DNA from 3 places in the Pseudomonas viridiflava genome. Region 1 is predicted to be linked to each of the others. Evidence: riboswitches for the same ligand, from Rfam matches in the RefSeq annotation. Region 1 holds a riboswitch; each other region holds the start of a gene.

The links. A riboswitch is a leader RNA that binds a small molecule or an ion and turns the genes downstream of it on or off. The one in region 1 is predicted to bind cobalamin.
Region 2: another riboswitch for cobalamin. It lies ahead of cobO (cob(I)yrinic acid a,c-diamide adenosyltransferase); the one in region 1 lies ahead of cobW (cobalamin biosynthesis protein CobW).
Region 3: another riboswitch for cobalamin. It lies ahead of CFBP1590_RS11510 (ABC transporter substrate-binding protein); the one in region 1 lies ahead of cobW (cobalamin biosynthesis protein CobW).

What each region holds. Positions count from the first base shown of each region.
Region 1 covers NZ_LT855380.1:3,359,882-3,367,923, forward strand. The annotation lists gene cobN (cobaltochelatase subunit CobN) at 1-3,484, opposite strand, end outside; gene cobW (cobalamin biosynthesis protein CobW) at 3,488-4,549, opposite strand; cobalamin riboswitch at 4,660-4,883, opposite strand; cobalamin riboswitch at 4,942-5,152, shown strand; gene CFBP1590_RS15080 (CbtB domain-containing protein) at 5,254-5,439, shown strand; gene CFBP1590_RS15085 (CbtA family protein) at 5,450-6,172, shown strand; gene CFBP1590_RS15090 (cobalamin biosynthesis protein) at 6,150-6,599, shown strand; gene cobM (precorrin-4 C(11)-methyltransferase) at 6,631-7,377, shown strand; gene CFBP1590_RS15100 (hypothetical protein) at 7,367-7,636, opposite strand; gene CFBP1590_RS15105 (TauD/TfdA dioxygenase family protein) at 7,801-8,042, opposite strand, start outside.
Region 2 covers NZ_LT855380.1:1,611,543-1,619,584, reverse strand. The annotation lists gene CFBP1590_RS07665 (cobyrinic acid a,c-diamide synthase CobB) at 1-1,147, opposite strand, end outside; gene cobO (cob(I)yrinic acid a,c-diamide adenosyltransferase) at 1,173-1,784, opposite strand; cobalamin riboswitch at 1,877-2,092, opposite strand; gene CFBP1590_RS07655 (PQQ-dependent sugar dehydrogenase) at 2,254-3,582, shown strand; gene CFBP1590_RS07650 (C40 family peptidase) at 4,149-4,691, opposite strand; gene CFBP1590_RS07645 (C40 family peptidase) at 4,786-5,508, opposite strand; gene CFBP1590_RS07640 (NAD-dependent deacylase) at 5,584-6,348, opposite strand; gene hda (DnaA regulatory inactivator Hda) at 6,342-7,046, opposite strand; gene CFBP1590_RS07630 (AI-2E family transporter) at 7,263-8,042, opposite strand, start outside.
Region 3 covers NZ_LT855380.1:2,483,304-2,491,345, reverse strand. The annotation lists gene CFBP1590_RS11535 (ABC transporter ATP-binding protein) at 1-132, shown strand, start outside; gene CFBP1590_RS11530 (ABC transporter ATP-binding protein) at 143-907, shown strand; gene CFBP1590_RS11525 (oligogalacturonate-specific porin KdgM family protein) at 1,037-1,759, shown strand; gene CFBP1590_RS11520 (FadR/GntR family transcriptional regulator) at 1,920-2,654, opposite strand; gene CFBP1590_RS11515 (FadR/GntR family transcriptional regulator) at 2,763-3,479, shown strand; cobalamin riboswitch at 3,498-3,694, shown strand; gene CFBP1590_RS11510 (ABC transporter substrate-binding protein) at 3,830-4,843, shown strand; gene CFBP1590_RS11505 (FecCD family ABC transporter permease) at 4,840-5,862, shown strand; gene CFBP1590_RS11500 (ABC transporter ATP-binding protein) at 5,859-6,650, shown strand; gene CFBP1590_RS11495 (peptidase U32 family protein) at 6,768-8,042, shown strand, end outside.

The DNA of each region.
Region 1 (8,042 bases):
GTTTGACGCCGTCGATCCACTTCGGATTGGCCGCCCGCGAACGGATCACGCGGTTCAGCTCTTCCTTCAACGTACGGATCTTCGGCAGGTCCGGTTGGCTGTGATCGCCGTGATAACTGGCCGTTTTCACGCCGCTGAGGGTTTCGGCGGCGGCCAGCATGCCACCCTGGAACTGGTAGTAATCGTTGGAATCGAGCAGATCGTGCTCGCGGTTGTCCTGATTCTGTACCACCGCCTGCACCTGAGACAGGCGCTGAGCGAAGCGCTGCCGGGCGGGCGTACCCTCGTCGGAGCCGCCATAGGCATAACCGCCCCAATTCAGATAAACCTCGGCCAGATCCTCGCGGCTTTGCCACAAGCGCCCATCGATGGCGCCCTGAACGCCCGCGCCATAAGCGCCGGGCTTGGCACCGAAGATCCGCCACCCAGCCTGACGTGCCGCTTCGTCCTCGCTCAGACCTTCAGCGATGAAACTCGCTCGTTCTTCACGTACCCGGGCGGCAATCGGGTTCAGATCATCCGGCTCGTCCAGCGCCGCAACAGCCTGCACGGCAGCGTCGAACAGACGAATCAGGTTGGCGAAGGCATCGCGGAAGAACCCCGAAACCCTCAGCGTCACGTCCACGCGCGGACGATCCAGCAGACTGATCGGCAGAATCTCGAAATCATCGACACGCTGGCTACCCGTTGCCCAGACCGGACGCACGCCCATCAGCGCCATGGCTTGCGCAATGTCGTCGCCGCCAGTGCGCATGGTCGCCGTACCCCAGACCGAAAGACCCAGCTGCCGCAAGTGATCGCCGTGATCCTGAAGATGACGCTCCAACAGCAGGTTGGCCGACTGAAAACCGATGCGCCACGCCGTGGTGGTCGGCAGGTTACGCACGTCGACGCTGAAGAAATTGCGCCCGGTCGGCAATACATCCAGCCGCCCGCGACTGGGTGCACCGCTGGGCCCGGCAGGCACGAAGCGGCCGCTCAGTGCATCCAGCATGCCCTGCATTTCTCCGGGGCCACAGGCATCGAGGCGTGGGGCGACCACTTCCCGCAGGCTGTCGAGGATCAGTGCCAGGTCGGCATGCTCCGGCAAATCCGTCACGTCCTGACCGTCGCAGATGCGCCCGATAAGGGCAGCTGCGTAAAGCTCAAGGCGCTCACGCGCGTCGCCAGCCGTGCGCCACGGGTCAGTGCTCAAGCCCAGCAACCCGGTCGGACGCGGCCCTTGCCAGGGTTCGGCAAGTTCGCAGTCCAGTGGGTCGAAGCCCAGATCGAATGCCTTGCTCAAGGCCCGCAACAGACTCGACTGAGCACCACGGCCATCGCCACGGGGAATACGCAACAGGGCCAGCAGCGTGTCGGTGCGTAAACGTCCTTCAGGTGACTGACCAAAGATATGCAGGCCATCGCGGATCTGCGACTCCTTCAAATCACAGAGATAGGTGTCCAGACGCGGCAGCCAGATTGCTGCGTCGGCGTCGCTGTCGGTCGTCTCGTCCAGCGCCAGCTCACGGTCGATCTGCGTTTCGCGAACCAGATTCAGAATGTCACGCTGCAGCTCGCGGGCGCGGCGAGGATCAAGCAGCTGCGCTTCGTAATACTCGTCCGCCAGCAGCTCCAGATTGCGCAACGGGCCATAGGTTTCGGCGCGGGTCAGCGGCGGCATCAAATGGTCGATAATCACGGCCTGCGTACGACGCTTGGCCTGTGCACCCTCGCCCGGATCGTTGACGATGAACGGATAGATGTTCGGCATCGGGCCCAGCACAGCATCCGGCCAGCAATTCTCGGACAGGCCGACGCCCTTGCCGGGCAGCCACTCCAGATTGCCGTGCTTGCCGACGTGCACCACTGCGTGTGCGCCGTAGGCCTTGCGCAGCCAGAAGTAGAACGCGAGGTAGCCATGCGGCGGCACCAGATCCGGGTCGTGATAGACCGCACTCGGATCGACCTGATAGCCACGGGCCGGCTGGATGCCGACGAAGGTCAGACCAAAGCGCAGGCCTGCGATCATCATCCGGCCACTGCGAAACATGGGATCGGCATCCGGCGCGCCCCAGCGGGCGTTCACCGCGTCACGGTTGGCCTGCGGCAAAGCATTGAAGGCTTCGAGGTACTCATCCAGCGCCATGCTCTGCTGACATGGACGCTGGTCGATGCTGTCCAGATCGTTGGTCACGCCGCCGAGCAATTGATGAATGAGTTCGGTGCCGCTGTCAGGCAGCCCGGCCAGCGGATAGCCCTCGGCCTGCATGGCGCGCAGGATATTCAGCGCGGCGGCGGGCGTGTCCAGCCCGACGCCGTTGCCGATTCGGCCATCGCGGGTCGGGTAGTTGGCGAGAATCAGCGCCACACGCTTGTCGGCGTTGGGCAGGCGCGCCAGCAGAATCCAGCGTCGTGCCAGTTGGGCAACGAAGTCCATGCGCTCGGGATGCGCCCGATAGCAGACCACATCGGACTGACTGCGCTCGCTGCGCCATGCCAGGTCCTTGAAACTGATGGGGCGACTGATGATGCGTCCGTCCAGTTCCGGCAAGGCGATGTGCATTGCCAGATCGCGGGCACCCAGGCCTTGTGCGCTGGCACTCCAGGCAGGCTCGTTGTCTTGCGCACAAATGGCCTGGATCACCGGAACATCGCGCCGAAACGGTCGCAAATGCGGCGCTTCCGGGCTCGACTGGGCAAAGCCGGTGGTGTTGAGGATCAGCTCGACGCCGGCCTCATCCAGCCAGTCTTCTACCTGCGTGAAGCAGCCAGCCTCCTTTAGGCTGGCGACGGCGATCGGCAAAGGGTTGAGGCCCTGCGCCTGCAGTCGCTCGCAGAACTCGTCGATGAACCCGGTGTTGGCGGCCTGCAGGTGCGAACGATAGAACAGCAGCGCTGCAACAGGCTGATCGTTGCGCCAGTCAGCCCGCCAGTCAGCCAATCCGGCAGTTGCCCGCTTCGGATGATAAATAGCGGTGCGTGGCAGCGGCTGGGGTTCGGCCCATGAATAATCGCGCGCCAGCCACGTGCTGGCGATGCAGCTATAAAGATCCAGCGCATTCTGCAGACCGCCCTGACGCAGGAACTGCCAAAGGCGGTTGCAGTCGGTTGCTGCAACGGTGCTCAGGTCGATCAGCTCCGGATCATGCCGGTCACACCCCGGCACCATAATCACCGTGACGCCCTGCGCGGCCAGCTCCATCAACCGCTCGACGCCGTAGCGCCAGTAGCCGATGCCGCCATGCAACGACAGCAGGATGACCTTGGCGTAGCGCAGCACGTCGTCGACGTACAGGTCGACCGACGCGTGATTCTGCACCTGCATCGGGTTGGCCAGACGCAGGCTGGGGTAGTCCTCCGGCAACTGCCGGGCCGCTTCGGCGAGCAGCGCGAGGCTCGAATCGCCGCTGCAGAGAATCACCAGATCGGCCGGGGTCTGCCCCAGGTCAGCGATGCTGTCGTCGGGTACAAAACCGCCGGGCTGGGTTCTCAGCAGGTGCATGGGTCAGCCTGCGATCGCAGCGTTGAGTTGAGCTTCCAGCGCGGCGGCGTCCAGTTCCTGGCCGATCAGCACCAGATTGGTCAGGCGCTCTTCGTCGGTGCGCCAGGCACGGTCGAAATGCTTGTCGAAACGTGTGCCCACGCCCTGGATCAGCAGGCGCATCGGCTTGCCGGGAATCGCCGCGAAGCCTTTGACCCGCAGGATGCCGTGCTGCACGACCAGTTGGGTCAGCGCCTTGAGCAATACTGCTTCATCGGCCTGTGGCAGCTTGATGGAGATCGAATCGAAGGCGTCGTGATCGTGATCATCGTCTTCACCGTCGTGATGGTCATGGTGCGTCTTGCGACCGTCGATGTGGACTTCGGATTCGGCACCGACACCCAGCAAGACGCTGATCGGCAGACGGCCACTGCTGGCCTCGATCACCTTGACGGCAGGCGGCAACTCTTCGGCGACTTCGGCGCGAACCCTGGCCAGACCGTCAGCGTCGATCATGTCGGCCTTGTTGAGGATCACCAGATCGGCACTGGCCAGTTGATCGGCGAACAGCTCATGCAGCGGCGACTCGTGGTCCAGGTTCGGGTCCAGCTTGCGCTGGGCATCGACCTGATCCGGGAAGGCCGCAAAAGTACCCGCCAGTACTGCCGGGCTGTCGACGACAGTAATGACCGCGTCGACCGTGCAGGCGTTGCGGATTTCCGGCCACTGGAAGGCTTGAACCAAGGGCTTTGGCAGTGCCAGACCGCTGGTTTCGATCAGGATGTGATCCAGATCGCCGCGACGGGCAACCAGCTCGCGCATCACCGGGAAGAATTCTTCCTGAACGGTACAGCAAAGGCAGCCGTTGGCCAGCTCGTAGACACGACCGTTGGCTTCCTCTTCGGTACAACCGATGGTGCACTGCTTGAGGATTTCGCCGTCGATACCCAGCTCGCCGAATTCGTTGACGATCACGGCAATGCGACGCCCTTCGGCGTTATCGAGCATGTGCCGCAACAGGGTGGTCTTGCCCGAGCCCAGGAAGCCGGTGACGATGGTGACGGGAAGCTTGGCCAGTGTTTTCATCAGATGCCCTTGTGGCAATGCGGCGGGCAAACAGGACGAGAGCCACGTGCGACGCACGCGGATCAGATCGCCACCGGATCACCCCGCCCGGTTGTAGTGAGAATTCGCAGGCCTTGGCCCGGTTCGAGGCAGGTCTCCTGGCTTACGGCAGCGCATTGCAGGCTTTCGGGCCTTGCCAACGCGCGCTCATCGCGCCTTCCCGCCTGGGCAGTGGCTGTGCGATGAACATGACCGTTTACAGTTGCGGGGGCAGCTGCGGCATTGACCGCATTCCCGTCTTAGCTGCGCTTGCGCACTGGGCTGCAAGCGAAGAACCTCGAACCGGCAAGGCTACGCAGTGACCGCTGGCAGGTCAATCGCTGAGATTGACGATCCCCCGCCACGCGTGGTCTCCTGTGCACCTTGTTACGGGTGCCCCTCACGGGGTGAAACGGGAAACCGGTGCGCTCAGATCGCTGAGCAAGTCCGGTGCTGCCCCCGCAACGGTAAGCGAGAGGAAGTCAGATCCACTGTGCTCAGGCATGGGAAGGTGACTTTGAAGGACGGACAGTGCTGTCACGTCCCCTCGCGAGCCCGGAGACCGGCCCGCTACGTTTGTAAATGACACACCCGCGGTGGGCGGGCGCCATTGAAACCTCTGACGTTCGTCAGCGGGTATCTGTGCGCATGGCCCGCTTTCGCCCAACGTCTCCAGAGGGAACGCCATGACGACCATCAGCAGCAGCCATTCGGCCGCAGCCAGCTCCACCCGCACGCAACGTCTCACCGCCGCCATCAGTGCCGCTCTGCTGGGCGCGTGCCTGGTGTACTTTGCCGGGTTCTCGCACATCGCCGCCGTGCACAACGCGGCACACGACACCCGCCACAGCGCCGCCTTCCCTTGTCATTGAGGACAACACAATGTTCAAGCGAATCGCCTCCACCGCAGGCTTCACCGGCCTGCTCGCAGCGCTGCTGCTGACCCTGTTGCAAAGCTTATGGGTCGTCCCGTTGATCCAACAGGCCGAGACCTACGAAAACGCACCCGCCGAACATGTGCATGAACAGGCTGGCGGCGTTGCGGCCGAGCACAGTCACGAACATGACGAAGCCGCCTGGGAACCGGAAAACGGCTGGCAGCGCGTGCTGTCTACTACCGGTGGCAATCTGGTGGTCGCGGTTGGTTTTGCGCTGATGCTAGCCGGGCTTTACACCTTGCGCGCACCGGGCAGCCCGCTTCAGGGCGCCGGATGGGGACTGGCCGGTTTCGCCGTCTTCGTGCTGGCTCCGACCCTGGGCCTGCCACCGGAACTGCCGGGCACCGCAGCGGCCGAACTCGGTCAGCGTCAGTTCTGGTGGATTGGCACCGCGGCCTCTACCGCTGCTGGCCTCGCGCTGCTGATCTTCGGTCAGAACCTGCTGCTCAAAGTGCTGGGCGTTGCCATTCTGGTTGCGCCTCATGTGATTGGCGCACCGCAGCCGCTGGTTCATGAAAGTCTCGCGCCTGAAGCACTTGAATCGCAGTTCATCATCGCTTCGCTGCTGACCAATGCCGTGTTCTGGGTAGCATTGGGCCTGATCAGCGCCTGGCTGTTCCGCCGCAACAACGCCGATCTGCAGCATGCCGAACCGTACCCGGCCTGAGCAGACGAACGCCCTGCCCGCTTCAGTCATTGTCGCGGGCCTGGGGTGTCGGCGCGGTTGCTCTGCCCTGCAGTTGCATGAACTGCTGGAGCGCCACCTCGATGCGCATGGACTCGACATGAGCGACATCACCGCGCTGGCCTCCATCGACCTGAAAAGCGAAGAGCCCGGCCTGCTGGCGCTGGCGCGGCAACTGGCCGTGCCACTGGTGTTCTTCAACGCGGCGCAATTGGTGTACTGGGATCTTCACCTCACCCATCGCTCGGCGAATGTGCTGCAACACACCGGCTGTCACGGCGTCGCCGAAGGTTCGGCGCTGGCCCTTGCGGCGCAATTGGGTGATGGCACTGCCGGACTGGTGATCGAACGCCAGAAAAGCACCCACGCCACATTTGCCTTGGCAACCAGCCCCGCAACCGGCGGATAATCCCGGCAATGACTCATTTCAGGAGATTCCCTTGACCGTTTTTTTCATCGGTGCAGGCCCCGGCGACCCGGAGCTGATCACCGTCAAGGGCCAGCGCCTGATTCGCAGCTGCCCGGTCATCATCTACGCAGGCTCGCTGGTGCCCGTCGCGGTGCTGGAGGGCAATCAGGCCGTGCAGGTGGTCAATAGCGCCGAACTGCACCTGGAACAGATCATCGACCTGATCAAGACCGCTCATGCGCAAGGCCAGGACGTGGCACGCGTGCATTCGGGTGATCCAAGCCTGTATGGCGCCATCGGCGAGCAGATCCGTCATTTGCGCGAGTTGGGCATTCCCTTTGAAATCATCCCAGGCGTTACGGCAACGGCGGCTTGTGCGGCGTTGCTCGGCACAGAGCTGACCCTGCCGGACATCTCGCAAAGCGTGATTCTGACCCGCTACGCCGACAAGACCTCAATGCCGCCCGGCGAAGAATTGGCAAGCCTTGCTCAGCATCGGGCCACGATGGCGATTCATCTGGGGGTCAACAATCTGCACCGGATCATCGAAGAGCTCATACCGCATTACGGCGCGGACTGCCCGATTGCCGTGGTGCATCGCGCAAGCTGGCCGGATCAGGACTGGGTACAGGGCACGCTGGCGGACATCGAAGAAAAGGTGCAGGCCAAGGGGTTCCGGCGCACCGCGTTGATACTGGTAGGACGCGTGCTGGCAAACGATACGTTCAGCGATTCATCATTATATCGGGCAGGTCATGCCCATCTGTTCAGACCTTAGCGGCAGAGCTCGGCGAACAGCGGGCGCTGGCAACGGCATGGAAATAGTCAGGCGTGGATCCGGCGTCACTGAAACGACGCAGATCGTCCGGTGGCGGCTGACGTGACTGGACCGGCTGTGTACGGACCTTTTCATTCACCTGCGAATCAGGCGTGATATCGCTGCCAAAGTGGGGAAACGGCTCTTGCGCCGCCCAACTTCCGGCAGCCAGCAACAGCAATACGAACACACCCGCGATGGGTTCCTTGGTACCGCGCATGGATCCGGGCATAGATCTCTCCTCCAGCCGACTGATGACGGCCCGTTACACCGATGACTGACCGAGCGTAAGCGCTCGAATGTCGCGAACATGTGAACGCATGGTGTGAGTCAATGCGTAAATGTACACATGAGTCTGTTTTCGAACAACATCACAGTCGGGGCTCATTCAAACGGTTCCTCGCCTTGCAGCTTGGTGCGATGCATCAAACGCCCGCATTCCGGGTCATACGCCTCGGCACGATGCAGGGTGCCCGTGTTGTCCCAGATCACCAGATCACCCACCTGCCATTCGTGGCTGTAGCTGAACGAATCACCCGTCGCCCACTCCCGCAATTCGACCAGAATACGTGCGCTCTCGGCCCGGCTGACGCCTGCCACCTGCTGCGCCGTGCAGCCCAGAATCA
Region 2 (8,042 bases), 1.7 Mb from region 1:
TGGTGGTCAGCGAATGGTGATAGGTGTGACCGCGCAACTCGCCTTCCGGCATCTCGACCGCCTGCAACGCCAGCGCCGCCAGCCGTTTCTGCATGGCCGCTTCGCCCGCCAGCAGGCCAACCAGTTCAGCGCGCACGCCTTCAACATCGGTCAGGGCTTCCAGCAGATACAGCATGCCGCCGCATTCGGCCAGCGTGGGTTTGCCGGCCGCATGGTGCGCGCGGATGTCGGCCAGCATCGTGGTGTTGGCAGACAGTTCGACGTGATGCAACTCGGGATAGCCGCCGGGCAAGTACAGGCTGTCTGCTTCAGGCAGATGGCTGTCGCGGATCGGTGAGAAGAAGCTCAGTTCCGCGCCCATGTTGCGCAGCAGATCGAGACTCGCGCCGTAGGTGAACGCAAACGCTCCATCGCGAGCCACGGCAATCCGCACCCCGTCCAGCCAGCGCTCGACATGAACCGGTTCTGGCGCAGTGAACGTGACCGCAGGCGGCAAGGCCACCTCGCAGGTGGTGGCCAGGGCCGCAGCGGCCATGTCCAGACGCAGGTCCAGGTCGTTGAGTTCGTCGGCCTGCACCAGCCCCAAATGGCGACTGGGCAGTTCGAAGCCGGTTTCACGAGACAGCGCGCCATACCAGCGCAGGCCTTCGGTCAGGCTGTTTTCCAGCAACTGCGCATGACGCACGGTGCCCACGCGGTTGGCCAGCACGCCGGCAAACGGCAGGTCAGGCTGATAGCGCGCCAGCCCCAGCGCCAGAGCACCGAAGGTCTGGGCCATCGCCGTGCCGTCAATCACGCCGAGGACCGGTACGCCGAAGTGGCGCGCCAGATCAGCACTGGACGGCGTGCCGTCGAACAAGCCCATCACGCCTTCGATCAGGATCAGGTCCGCGTCTTCGGCGGCTTCCCACAGAAGGCGACGGCTCTCGTCGGCGCCGACCATCCACAGGTCCAGCTGAAACACCGGCGCCCCGCTCGCCCGCTCGAGAATCATCGGATCGAGAAAGTCCGGGCCACACTTGAAGACCCGTACCTTGCGCCCCTGATTACGGTGCAGGCGTGCCAGTGCTGCGGTGACGGTGGTCTTGCCCTGACCGGAGGCCGGTGCAGCGATCAGTACTGCCGGGCAATCCCTGGGGCTTCTCATGACCGGATGCTCATAACGGAATGGCTCACAGTTCGATACCTTTCTGCGCCCGGATGCCGGACTGGAATGCATGTTTGACCACGCCGATATCCGAGACGGTATCCGCGAGGTCGATCAATTCGGGTTTTGCGCCACGGCCGGTCACCACCACATGCTGCATGGGCGGACGGGCCTGCAGATCGGTCAAAACCTGCTCAAGGTCCAGATAGCCGTGCTTGAGAGCGATGTTCAGTTCGTCGAGCACCACCAGACCGATAGCCGGGTCGCGCAGCATTTCCAGACTCACGGCCCAGGCAGCCTCGGCGGCCGCGATATCGCGCTGACGATCCTGGGTTTCCCAAGTGAAGCCCTCGCCCATCACGTGATAGCGCACCTGCTCGGGGAAGCGGCGGAAAAACATTTCCTCGCCTGTGCTGTTGCGCCCCTTGATGAACTGCACCACGCCGCACTGCATGCCATGGCCCATGGCCCGCGCAAGCATGCCGAACGCCGAGCTGCTCTTGCCCTTGCCATTGCCGGACAACACCAGCAACAGGCCGCATTCATTGGGCGAGCTGGCGATACGTTCGTCCATCACGGCTTTCTTGCGCTGCATGCGCGCCAGATGGCGTTCGTCGCGTTCGGGGGATTCGTTCATCTCGGCTCTCCGCTCGGGGGGTCGCGAAAGCAGACGGAAGGACAGCACTGAACAGCACGGCAACGCCCTGCACAGAGCATCACCCTCCGTGATGCAATTGAGTATTTCAGGCCGGTCTCCGGGCTCATGAGCGGGTCATCCGGGCTGCACGCCTTCCCGCGTCGAAACGCAGTGGCACGATGCACAGCCTTGACTCATTTACCGTTGCGGGGGCAGCGCCGGAATCGGATCGTCAGACCCTCACCGGCTTCCCTGTTTCACCCTGCCAATCGGGAGGATTGCAGAGCACCTGAAACAAACCGCGAAGGGTAGAGGGTTGGGGGTGGAGCGTCAATCGACACCGCAGTACACAGGGCATAAAGGCCATTCACTTGCATGACGCCGCCGGATGGTGGCTCGCAATTGAACCTCGGCGGTCAGGGTGTCTCTATCCCTTACTGGACCAAGCCTTTGTCGATGGAGATTCACGATGTTCAAAATCAGACCACAGTACGCTGTACTGCTTCTGCTCGCAGGCGGCCTCGCGGCGTGCGGCGAGTCTTCGACCTTGCAGGTCTCGGATGGAACAGGGCCTTCTCCAAAACTGCCGGAGCCGAACAAGACGCTGATTCCGACGGTCAACATCGCCCCGGCCATCGGCTGGGAAAAGGACGCAAAACCGGTGGCCGCGCCAGGCATCCAGGTTGGCGCCTTCGCTGAACATCTGGATCACCCGCGCTGGCTGTACGTGCTGCCCAACGGCGACGTACTGGTCGCGGAAACCAACTCACCGGCCAAGCCGGATGACGGCAAAGGCATCCGTGGCTGGGTCATGGAGAAGGTCATGGGCCGCGCCGGTGCGGGCGTACCGAGCGCCAACCGCATTACCCTGCTGCGCGACACGAACAACGACGGCGTGGCCGAAACCCGCAGCGTCTTTCTGCAGAACCTCAATTCGCCGTTCGGCATGACGCTGGTGGGCAACAAGCTGTACGTGGCCGACACCGACCGCCTGATCAGTTTCCCGTATGAAAACGGCCAGACCTCGATCAGCGCCCAGCCGACCAAAGTGGTCGACCTGCCGGGCGGCACGCTGAATCACCACTGGACCAAGAACGTCATCGCCAGCAAGGACGGCAGCAAGCTGTACGTGACGGTCGGCTCCAACAGTAACGTGGCCGAGAACGGCATGGACAAGGAGGAAGGCCGTGCGGCGATCTGGGAAGTGGACGCTGCCACCGGCAATCACCGCATCTTCGCCTCGGGGCTGCGCAACCCCAACGGGATGGATTGGGAGCCAACCACTGGAAAACTGTGGACAGCCGTCAACGAGCGTGACGAGATCGGCAGCGATCTGGTGCCCGATTACGTGACCTCGGTGCAGGACGGCGGCTTCTATGGCTGGCCTTACAGTTACTACGGCCAGCACGTGGACGAGCGCGTCAAACCGCAGAACCCGGCACTGGTCGCCAAGGCCATCGCCCCCGATTATGCGGTCGGCCCGCACACAGCATCACTGGGGCTGGTCTTCGCCGACGGCAAGACGCTGGCAGCGCCGTTCAACGAAGGCCTGTTCATCGGCCAGCATGGTTCGTGGAACCGCAAACCGCACAGTGGTTATAAGGTGGTGTTCGTGCCCTTCAGCGGCGGCAAACCCAACGGCGCGCCTGTCGACGTGCTGACCGGCTTCCTCAACAGCGACGAAAAGGCCATGGGCCGTCCGGTAGGCGTGGTCAATGACCATCGCGGCGGATTGCTGGTGGCGGATGATGTGGGCAACAAGATCTGGCGCGTGACGTCGGCGAAGGCGGCTCAATAATGCAGTGACGCTCAGAGCCGGACGCGGAGCGTCCTGAGAGGCATTCCCACGCAGAGCATGGGAACGATCATGGTCTCAAGCACACTGATCGTGCCCATCGCTCCGCGTGGGCATGCCGCCCGTGACGCTCTGCGTCACAAATGGCACAGACTGCGGACTCAGTGAGCCGAGCGCATGACGTCGAAAACGCTGGAGCTTGGGCACACATCTGCGCCACATTCGAGAGCGGACGCGGAGCGTCCTGGGAGGCATTCCCACGCAGAGCGTAGGAACGATCATGGTCTCAAGCACACTGATCGTGCCCATCGCTCCGCGTGGGCATGCCGCCCGTGACGCTCTGCGTCACAAATGGCACAGACTGCGGACTCAGTGAGTCGAGCGCATGACGTCGAAAACGCTGGAGCTTGGGCACACATCTGCGCCACATTCGAGAGCGGACGCGGAGCGTCCTGGGAGGCATTCCCACGCAGAGCGTAGGAACGATCACCACTTACTGAATGAACGTGGCTTTTCCCACAATCCGCTGTTATCTGCACAACAGCGGCAGAAGCTTGCGGCATCAGCGATCAAGGACGATTCTGTGCCAGGTCCGACGGCTGAATCACGCGCTTGGCGTTGAGGTAGGCTTTCTGCCAATACGGCTTGTCGAGGCTGTCGAGTTTGACCGTGCCGCCGGTCGCTGGGGCATGTACGAAGCGGCCTTCGCCGACGTAGATCCCTGCATGGGAAACCTGCGAGCCGCCCGAGGTGGCGAAGAACACCAGATCCCCTGACTGCAGCTGTTCACGGCGCACATTCGGCGCGCCCATCACCACCATGTCACGCGTGGAGCGCGGCAGGGAAATCCCCGCAGCGTCGCGGTACACATAGCCGATCAGGCCACTGCAATCGAAACCCGAATCCGGCGTGTTGCCACCCCAACGATAGGGCGTGCCGACCAGCCCCAATGCGCGAAACAGCACATCTTCGGCGGCCTGGGAAAGAATCTGGGGGGGAGCAGTTACCACCGGACGCTGAACGATCCGGGGCTGGGGAGGCGGCGGTGCGCTGGCGCAGGCGCCAAGCAACGCGGCAATAGAGATAACCATCAGGCGCAAAGCAATCGACATAACCACAACAACCTGATCCGGATGCGGCTTACGCTGCCGAGAAGCTCAAAAACGAAAACAGGCCATCGGCCTGTCTGCGTTTTCCATATTTCATTTACTTACGGCGTTTTACTGCGGTCTTGACTGTAGTCGATGTCATCGCCGTTGTCTGCGTGGCAACTGCTGGCGTCTTCACGGCTACGGCACCGGGTGCCATTGCCAGAGGACGCTTGGCTTCGATAAAGGTCTTGCTCCAGTAAGCGTCATCGAGGCTGTCGATGCGTACACCACCGCTGCGGCGGCTGCTGGAGTGGATGAACTGATCGTTACCGGCGTAGATCGCTGCGTGGCTGACGCGACCACGGCCGCGTGTGCTGAAGAACAGCAGATCACCCGGCTTGAGGTTGTTGCGCGAGACCAGAGGCGCATCGACGTTGATCATTTCACGCGTCGAGCGCGGCAGGTTCATGCCAGCCTCTTCGCGGAACAGGAAACCGATGAAGCCGCTGCAATCGAAACCCGAACGGGTCGAAGTGCCGCCGAACTGGTAACGCGTACCGATCAGGGCCTTGCCACGTTCAAGGATGCTGTCGGCCAGAACCGGCAGTTTGTAGGATTGGTTGTCAGCAAACTGGGCCAGTTCGTCTTCAGTGGCCATCTCGTCCTGCAGGGCGGCGGCATCGGCGCGGCGGGCAGCGGACTGGGCGGTGACGGTGTTCTGATAACGAGGCGCTTGCTGAGCCTGTTCTTGCTGAGAAACCGGCATATTGGCCGAGCAACCGAACAGGAATGTGACGAGTGCGAGGGGCACGAGGGGTGCGAAGCGAACAACTAGCATGGGCACGACCGTGGCTGAACTGTTAAGAAGGCGAGACTATGCCTTCTATCCAAGTCATTTGCAAATTCAATCGAACTAAATGTGACTTATGAGTTTTTCCATGACATGTGCCGCCCGGCACTTCAAAAACACGTCCATTTGCGCGCTGTGATCGGTCGCCTCAGGATTGATTTCTGCCGTAAAACCCCCGGAAACTCTGGTCCTGATCACCGGCTCATGAATATAGGGGAAGCTTGCGGTGGTGCCGATGGTCAGCACCGCGTCATAGCCTATAGCCAGTTGTTCATACAGTGTTTCCAGGGCCTGTTCCGGGAGCATTTCCTGAAAAAGAACGACGGACGGTCGCAGAACGCCACTACAGATTGAGCACAAAGGTGGCATCGGTCGCTGCAGATGCTCACTCAGCTGGGGATCTTCTGCGCCACAGGACTGACAGAACAGCGGCGCCATCTGACCGTGAATCTCGATCAGGCGCTCAGGCGGACTGCCTGCAGCGCTATGATAACCATCGACATTCTGGGTCAGCACCCAGCACTCGGGCTTGATGCGCTGCAACTGAGCGATCGCGTAATGCGCAGAATTGGGCTGCCCGCCCAGACAGGCCTTGCCCAGTTGAGCGATGTATTTCCAGCACAGTTCGGGATCACGTCGCAGCATCGGACCGGACAACGCGACCTCAATCGGCAGGCCGTCATCGGTTCGGCCGTTATAGAGTCCGCCTATACCTCGGTAAGTCGGCAATCCCGAATCCGCAGACAGTCCGGCACCGGTAATGATCAGAATTCGTCTGGCGTGGCGCAGTGCAGCCGCCGTTTGCAAGATCAGCGCGTCGTCTACCACCCCAGCGTCTCTTTAAGGAAGGGAATGGTCAGCTTGCGCTTCTCCTGCAGGGACGCCTGATCGAGGCGCTCCAGCAATTCGAACAACGCACTCATGCTGCGGGTGCCGCGAGTGAGGATGAAATGCCCGACTTCGTCGGTGAGGTGCAGACCGCGTCGCGAAGCACGCAGTTGCAGGGCGCGCAGTTTGTCCTCATCAGACAGGCCGCGCATCTGGAACACCAGCGCCATGGTCAGACGGGATTTGAGGTCCGGCAGCTTGACCGGCAGTTCGCGGGGCGACTTGGACGCCGCAATCAGCAGCCGCCGTCCGCTGTCACGCAGACGGTTGAACAGATGAAACAGGGCTTCTTCCCACTCCGGCTTGCCAACCACGGCCTGCAGGTCGTCCAGACACACCAGCTCGTACTGTTCGAGATGGTCGAACAGTTCGATACCTTCATCAATGACTTCGGCCAAGGGCAGATAGACCGCAGGTTCACCCATCTGCTCGAAGCGCAGGCAGGCCGCCTGCAACAGATGCGTACGCCCTACCCCGTCCTTGCCCCACAGATAGATGAGGCTTTCCGTCCAACCGGCGTCGGCTTCGCACAGCCGCTCGACATAGCCGAGTGCAGCGGCATTGGCGCCTGGATAGTAATTGACGAAAGTGGCGTCATCACGCAGACGCACACTCAGGGGCAGCTGAATCGGTTTCATGCTGACGAACGGTTCATGCGAACCGCCAAGGGCCTCTGTGTAAAGTGCGCAAAGTTTATACCCGTGACGCTGGTCGCACAATGCGACAGACCCCAAGCAAAATCAAAGGGTTGCGACAGGCTGTGTAAAGCAATGAGGCGTTTGAGGTATCTGCGACCCTTTCACGGACCTGGCCTGCGTCCGTGAAAGGGTCGCTTGATCAGCGGCTGGGAGGGCCTACAGATCAGGGTCTTCGGCCCCGGCGTAGATCTGCGAGTCCTTGTAGACATCATGAACGTGGCGCACCAGCACCATGATCACCGCCGCCACCGGCAAGGCCAGCAGAATGCCGGTGAAACCGAACAACTCGCCGCCGGCAAGGATCGCAAAGATCACCGCCACCGGGTGCAGGCCGATGCGGTCACCCACCAGCAAAGGCGTGAGCACCATGCCTTCCAGCGCCTGACCGATCATGAACACCGCAACGATGCCCATCATCGGGTACAGATCGCCGCCGAACTGGAACAGGCCCGCCACCAGCGCCGAGCCGATGCCGATCACGAAGCCCATATAGGGCACGATGGCAGCCAGACCCGCGATCACGCCGATCAACAGCCCCAGCTCCAGACCGACCAGCATCAGACCGCTCGCATAGATAACGCCGAGGCCGACCATGACCAGCAACTGGCCGCGAATGAACGCACCCAGCACTTCATGACACTCACCCGCCAGCTTAACGATCTGCCCCTCGCGGTGGCGAGGCAGCAGGCCGCGAATCTTGCCCATCATCACGTCCCAGTCACGCAGCAGGTAGAAGCACACCACCGGGATCAGCACCAGATTGGTCAGCCAGCCGATCAGCGCCAGGCTTGATGCCGTGGCCTGCGACAGCACGATGGACACGATGTCGCCCGCCTGCCCCATGTGCTCGGACAACGCAGCCTTGATCTTGTCGAACTTCCAGAAGCCGTCGGACAGTCCGAACTTGGCCTGCACCCACGGCAACGCCGAGTGCTG
Region 3 (8,042 bases), 880 kb from region 1:
CTCAAGGCCGATGAGCTGGATCAGGCCTGCCATCCCTACACACAGGGCCTGCTGGCCGCACTGCCCAGTCTTGATCGCCCCCGCGCCAGCCTGCCGGTATTGCAGCGCGATCCCCTCTGGCTCACTCACTGAGAACGCTCCCATGGCAATGATTGAAGTCAATTCACTGAACCTGAGCTTCGGCACGGGCACTGCTTTGAATCAGGTGCTGCGCGACGTCAACCTGCAGGTCGAGCAGGGTCAGTCGTTCGGACTGGTCGGCGAGTCGGGGTCGGGCAAGACCACTGTGCTGCGCTGTCTGGCCGGGCAGTATCACCACTGGACAGGTGCCTTGAGCGTCGCGGGTCAGCAGGTCGGTCGCAAGCTCGACGCCAGCCACTACCGCACCGTGCAGATGGTGTTCCAGGACCCCTACGCCTCGTTACACCCGCGTCACACCATTGACGCGGCCCTCAAGGAACCGCTGAGCATCCACAAGATCGACCAGCGTGACCGACGCGTCTGCGACGTGCTGAACCGCGTCGGCCTCAACGAGAGTTTCCGCTTTCGTTATCCGCATCAACTGTCCGGTGGCCAGCGTCAGCGAGTCGCGATTGCCAGAGCGCTGATTCTGGAGCCGCGCGTATTGTTGCTGGATGAACCCACTTCGGCGCTCGACGTCTCGGTGCAGGCTGAAATCCTCAACCTGCTGGCGGACCTTCGTCAGCAGCAGGGCCTGACCTACCTGATGGTGACGCACGACCTGGGCGTGGTCGCGCACCTGTGCGACCGGGTTGCCGTCATGCAACTGGGTCAGGTCGTGGAGACGCTCGACAGCAGCCAGTTGAGCAACGATCAGGCGCAGCACGACTACTCACGACTGCTGATCCAGGCCAGTCGCGACATGGACGTACGCCCGAGCGGATGACCGCTGCAGGTCTCCTGCACACCACCGAACCCTGCTGACAGCGTGATCCCTGGCCGAATCGGCCATCGGGTCCGGCTGCCTGCGATTTGCCTCAAACACCTTTTTTCTCACTCGAACAAGAATAAAAAAATGAAAAAATCATTCGCTTTGCTCTCCCTGGCCGCCCTGTTCCCAAGCGCATGGACCCATGCCGACAGCGCCTACATCAACTATCGCCACCAATACGCAGAAAGCACCCGCATGCACGCCGACCGGGTCAAGTTCGGCACGCGGCTGGACAGCGGCTGGGGCTTTGAAGGTGAACTGAAGTACAAAACGGCGGGTGATCGCCAGGACGTCGCGTTCGACAACACCGTCGGCAACGGCCACGAACTGACGGTGAGTTATCAGCACAAGCTCAATGACAAATGGCTGCTGACCCCTTCCCTCGCACTGGAGAGCATCGAGCGCTCCACGGCCTACAAGATGGGGCTGAAGGTCGGCTACAAGGTCACCGATCAACTCACGCTTTCCGGTCGCTACCGGTATGACTCGATCAAGCTGGACCGCGACAGGGTCAACCGCGACATGCCGGACAATGAAATGAACGATCAGTCCGTCAACCGCTACGACGTCTGGGTCAACTACGCGACCAAAGGCCCCTGGTCATACGAGTACCAGTTCACCTACTTCGACGCCGACTACATCCGCTACGACAACGACAAGACCGACTACGAACAGAATGCGGCCTTCAAGTACAAATGGGACAAGAACTGGGTGCCGTTTTTCGAAGTCGGCGACATCAAGGTCAACTCCGAGGACGACAAGCGCCAGCTGAGATTGCGGGTGGGCGTGCAGTACAACTTTCTTTGAGGGCTGGCCGAGCACTGCCGCAGGTCGCCAGGACGCGGAGCGTCCCAAGAGGCATTCCCACGCTGGAGCGTGAGGAACGATCAGCGTAAGGCTGACAAAGTTGATCGTGCCGATGCTCCGCGTCGGCATGCACACCGGGACGCTCTGCGTCCCTTCGATGTCAGTCGCTGTACAGGGCCTGTGTCCTGCGCAGGCGCATGCGGCTGCCGTTGAGGTGCAGGTACATGGCCGAACGTGCGGCGTCGACGTTGCCTTCGGCGATGGCGTTGTAGATCTGCCGGTGTTCGGCATTGATGCCAGCCAGATAGGCATTTCGGTCGCTCTGGCCGGTGTAGGCCGAGTTCATGCGGGTGCGGGGAATCAGCTTGGTGCCGAGGTGTTTCATGATATCGATCAGGTAGGCATTGCCCGACGCCTTGGCAATCTTGAGGTGAAACTGAAAGTCGGCGTTGATGGTCGTTCCGGACTTCTGCGGCCCTTCCAGCAGCGCGTCGAAGGCCCGCTTGAGCTCCAGCAATGCTTCAGGACTGCGTCGTTGCGCCGCCAGACCTGCCGCTTCGACTTCAAGACTCAGACGAAACTCAAGCAGGTTCAGTACATCCGCCACCGTGACAATGGTGGCAGGCCCGACGGAAAACCCTTCCGGCGGTGGCATATCGAGCACGAAGGTCCCGACCCCATGACGCGTTTCCACCAGCCCCGCCGCCTGCATCCGCGACAACGCATCGCGCACCACCGTGCGGCTGACGCCCTCGGCCTCCATGATATTGAGTTCGGAAGGCAGCTTCTCGCCACGCTGAAGCACACCGTCACGCATGCGCTGGGCAAAGCGGTCAACCAGGGTTTCAGCCAGGCGGCGATGATTCTTTTGCGAGGAAAGCGCGTTGTCCGACATTGCAGCCTCATGTCTATCGAATACCCGAGTATAGGCTGCGATCCCCGCACAAAACACGCCCTGAGTGAGGTTATACTCAGCGCCCCGACACGGACCTGATCACCCGCCATGGAACCTACCGCATCCCCGAAAGGCCGCCGTTCCAGCCTGACCCAGCAATTGGTCGCCGAATTCGCCCGCAAAATTCGCGAAGGCGAGATCCAGAGCGGCGAAAAGCTGCCCACCGAACAGGTGATCATTCGTGAAACCGGGGTCAGTCGTACCGTTGTCCGTGAAGCCATGTCGCGCCTGCAGGCCGAAGGACTGGTCGAGACCCGGCATGGCATCGGCACCTTCGTGGTCGACGCCTCCGAGGCCAGGGCCGATCAATCGGACGAGTTGTCCATCGGCACACCTGGCGACGCCGTGGCGATCATTGAACTGCGATTGAGTCTGGAGCCCGAAGCCGCTGCGCTGGCTGCACAACGTCGCACGCCCGAGCAATTGAGCGCCATTCGTCAGGCGCTCGACGAACTGCACCGCTGCGTACGGACCGGCCAGGACACCCTGCAGGCCGATTACGAATTCCATCGCCGCATTTCCCTGTGCACCGCCAACAGTTTCTTCACCGATGTAATGAACCAGCTGGGCAGCAGCATTCTGCCGCGCACACGCGGCGGTTTCGGCAACGTCACGTCGTTGCAGATGGAAGACGATCCTCATATTCAGCAGCGCGAGCAGGAACAGATCTTCGACGCTCTGGCCCATCAGGATCGCGACGCCGCCCGCGCAGCCATGCGTCTGCACCTGATCAACAGCCTGCAACGCCTGCGTGCAAAGCCATAGCGAGCCCATCCCTTATCGTTTACCATGCCGCCCGTCGGTTTCCGAGAGGAACTAACAGGGAATTCGCCCGCCTCGCGCCACGAGCCGAAACGAAACTGCCCCCGCAACTGTAGGCATCGAGCCAGCTCCACCACTGCCACTGGGTGATCCCCGGGAAGGCCGGAGTCAGGCGATGACGTGCCAGTCAGGAGACCTGCCGACCTGAATCAATCACTAACCGGCGGGGTGTCCGGGAAGGACATCCTTGCGCCTGGCCTTAGTGCGCCGAGTGCTGCCGTTTCCGGCAGGCAGGGATGTGTTTTCCTGTTGTGCGTGCGCCCTGACACACGTTCGAATCGAGGTCGCATTCCATGTCACTGCCCCGCCTTGCCGCACTCGCTGCCAGCCTGACCCTTTCAAGCCTTGCGTTCGCCGCACCGACCCACTATCCGCTGACCCTTGAAAACTGCGGTTACTCGCTGACGTTCGAGCATGCACCGACCAAAGCAGTGACCATCGGCCAGTCGGGCACGGAGATGCTTTACGAGCTTGGCCTGGGGGACAGACTGGTCGGCACCTCCCTGTGGTTCAACGATGTATTGCCGCGCTTCAAAGAGCAGAACGACAACGTCGAGCGCCTGGCCAACAACGAACCCAGTTTTGAGGCAGTGATCGGCAAACGTCCCGAACTGGTTGCCGTGCAGCTGGAATGGATGGTCGGCAAGCAAGGCGCAGTCGGCACGCGGGAGCAGTTCCATGAACTGAAAATCCCGACCTACCTCATGCCGTCCGACTGCGAAGGCAAGGACAATCTGGTTGGCGCCGACGGCACGCGCCTCGAGGCATTTCGCATCGAGACCATCTACAAGAGCATCGAGCAACTGGCGCGAATCTTTGACGTGCAGGATCGCGGCGACAAACTGGTCGCCGATCTCAAGGCCCGTCTGAGCGCCGCAGTGGCCAACGTCAAACAGAACCACGACAAAGACGTATCAGCTGTGTTCTGGTTCTCAAGCTCCGACCTGAAAGCCGACCCTTTCGTCGCGGGTCGCAAGGGTATTCCGGACTTCATGCTCAATAATCTGGGGATGCGCAACATCGTCCAGTCCGACGAAGAGTGGCCCACTGTTGGCTGGGAAACCATCGCCAAGGCCAACCCGAGCATCCTGGTGATCGCCCGCATGGACCGTCGTCGCTTCCCGGCCGACGATTACCGCAAGAAAATCGAATTCCTCAAATCTGACCCGGTGACCCGCAACATGGACGCTGTGAAGCATGACCGCATCGTGATCATCGACGCCGAAGGCATGCAGGCCAGCCTGCGCCTGTTCACGGGCATCGAAGAGCTGTCTGCCGCCGCCAACCACTTCAACGCCACTCCATGAGATTGCCCGTCGCGCTCGGCCATGTGATCTGGGTCTCGGCAGTGCTGGTGCTGGCGATCATCGTCGGCGCTGCCATTGGCGAAACCTCGATCAGCCTGCAGGTGGTGTTTCAGGTGCTGGCCAATAAACTGTGGGCGGCGGGCTACGCGCTGGACCCCATCGATGAAGGCATCGTCTGGAACTACCGGCTGACCCGCGCCATCGTCGCCGCTGCCTGCGGTTCCGGGCTGGCCATTTGCGGCGTGGTGCTGCAGTCGCTGTTGCGCAACCCGCTGGCCGATCCTTATCTGCTGGGCATCTCAGCAGGCGCCTCGACCGGCGCAGTCATGGTCGCGATTCTGGGTTTCGGTGCCGGGGTCATTTCCATGTCGGCAGGCGCTTTTGTCGGTGCGCTGGTGGCGTTCTCTCTGGTCGCCCTGCTCGCCCACTCATCGCGAGGCAACACGGCCGCCGGGCAGATCATTCTGGCGGGCATTGCCGGCTCGCAACTGTTCAACGCGCTGACCTCGTTCCTGATCACCAAGTCGGCCAGCTCCGAACAGGCGCGCGGCATCATGTTCTGGCTACTGGGAAATCTGAGTGGCGTACGCTGGCCTTCGGTGTGGATGGCTGTTCCGGCAGCGTTGTTCGGCCTGTTGGTGTGCCTCTGGCATCGGCGCGCACTGGATGCCTTCACCTTCGGCAGTGACTCCGCCGCGTCTCTGGGAATCGCCGTACGGCGGGTGCAGATCGTGTTGATCGCCACTGCGGCACTGGTCACGGCAGTGATGGTCTCGATTGTGGGGTCCATCGGTTTTGTCGGTCTGGTAATCCCCCACGCTGTACGGATGCTCACCGGCGTGCGCCATGCCCGACTGGTGCCGCTGAGCGCCCTGAGCGGCGCGCTGTTCCTGATCGCTGCGGACATTCTTTCCCGCACGCTGATCAAGGGTCAGGCGCTGCCCATCGGGGTGATCACCGCCCTGATCGGCGCACCGGTGTTTGCGCTGATCCTCATTCAAGGGAACAGGACACGATGAACGCCTTCACTCCCGATATCGGCACCCCAGCGCTCGGTTGCAAGGGGCTTGGCTATTCGGTCCGTGGCGCAACACTGCTGCGCGAGGTGGATCTGAGCATCGCGCAAGGCGAGACGCTGGGCATCGTGGGGCCGAATGGCTCGGGCAAATCGACCCTGCTCAAGCTGTTGTCCGGCATCCACAAGCCGTCCAGCGGTCAGGTAACGATCGGCGAACGGCCTCTGTCGAGCCTGAACCGGCGCGACATTGCCCGCGCGCTGGCGGTGGTCGAGCAACAGGCAGAAACCAGCGACGCGATCACGGTACTGGATGCCGTTGAACTGGGCCGCACGCCATGGTTGTCGGCGCTGGCGCCCTGGAGCGACAACGACGACCGTATCGTTCGGCAGGCGCTGGTGGACGTGGACATGCTGCCTTTCATCAAGCGCGCCTGGCATACCCTGTCGGGCGGGGAGCGGCAACGGGTGCATATCGCACGGGCGCTGGCACAGAGGCCAGGCATCCTGTTGCTGGACGAGCCGACCAATCACCTGGATATCCAGCATCAGTTGACCATTCTCGGTCTGGTCAAGGCGTTGCCGGTGACCACGGTCATCGCCCTGCATGACCTGAATCAGGCGCTGGACTGCGACCGGGTGGCGGTCATGGAAAAGGGCCGCATGGTCGCGCTGGGCGCACCCGCCGAGGTGCTGACTCCCGAGCGGCTGCTGGAGACCTTCGGGGTGGTGGGCCGCTGGCTGACCGACCCGTTCGATGGCTCGCGGATTCTGCGTCTGCGATCGCCCTGAAACAGCCGCCTCCCCCCGCCGACAGTCAGTAAATGCCGCAGCAGCGATCAGCGCAGGTGCGCAGCGCGGCCCATGGCACTACAATGCGCGCTTTGCCCGCCGTCGGATGCCGTAGCCATGTCCCTACCCAAACACCACCTGGAATTGCTCAGCCCCGCACGGGACACGAGCATCGCCCGTGAAGCCATTCTGCATGGCGCCGACGCGGTGTACATTGGCGGGCCAAGCTTCGGCGCACGACACAACGCCTGCAACGAGGTCAGCGATATCGCCGAACTGGTCAAGTTCGCCCATCGCTACCACGCGCGCATCTTCACCACGATCAACACCATCCTGCATGACGATGAGCTGGAACCGGCCCGCAAGCTGATTCACCAGCTCTACGACGCGGGCGTGGACGCATTGATCGTGCAGGACCTCGGCGTCCTGGACATGGACATTCCGCCCATCGAGCTGCATGCCAGCACCCAGACCGACATCCGCACGCTGGGCCGGGCGAAGTTTCTCGATCAGGCCGGTTTCTCTCAGCTGGTACTGGCACGTGAGCTGAACCTGCAGGAAATCCGCGAGATCGCCGACGAAACCGACGCAGCCATCGAGTTTTTCATTCACGGCGCACTGTGTGTGGCGTTCTCCGGGCAGTGCAACATCTCCCACGCGCAGAACGGCCGCAGCGCCAACCGTGGCGACTGCTCCCAGGCCTGCCGCCTGCCGTACACCCTGAAGGATGATCAGGGTCGCGTCGTGGCCTTCGAAAAACACCTGCTGTCGATGAAAGACAACAATCAGAGCGCCAACCTGCGTGCCTTGGTCGAAGCAGGCGTGCGCTCGTTCAAGATCGAAGGACGCTACAAGGATGCGGGCTACGTCAAGAACATCACCGCGTATTACCGCCAGCGTCTGGACGATATTCTGGAAGACCGCCCAGATCTGGCGCGCGCCTCCAGCGGCCGTACTGCACACTTCTTCGTGCCGGACCCGGAAAAGACCTTCAACCGTGGCAGCACCGATTATTTCGTCAGCGACCGCAAGATCGACATCGGCGCGTTCGACACGCCGACCTTCACCGGCCTGCTGGTCGGCAACGTGGAGAAACTGGGCAAGCGCGACCTGATCGCCGTCACCCACGAGCCGCTGTCCAACGGCGACGGGCTGAACGTGCTGATCAAACGTGAAGTGGTGGGTTTCCGCGCCAACGTCGCGGAGCTCAAAGGCGAATTCGAGGAAGACGGTGAAAAACGCTGGCGCTATCGCGTCGAGCCTAACGAGATGCCGGCTGCCCTCTCCCGCCTGCGTCCGAATCACCCTCTGAGCCGTAACCTGGACCACAACTGGCAGCAGGCCTTGTTAAAGACCTCGGCCGAACGCCGGATCGGCATTCAATGGCAGGTT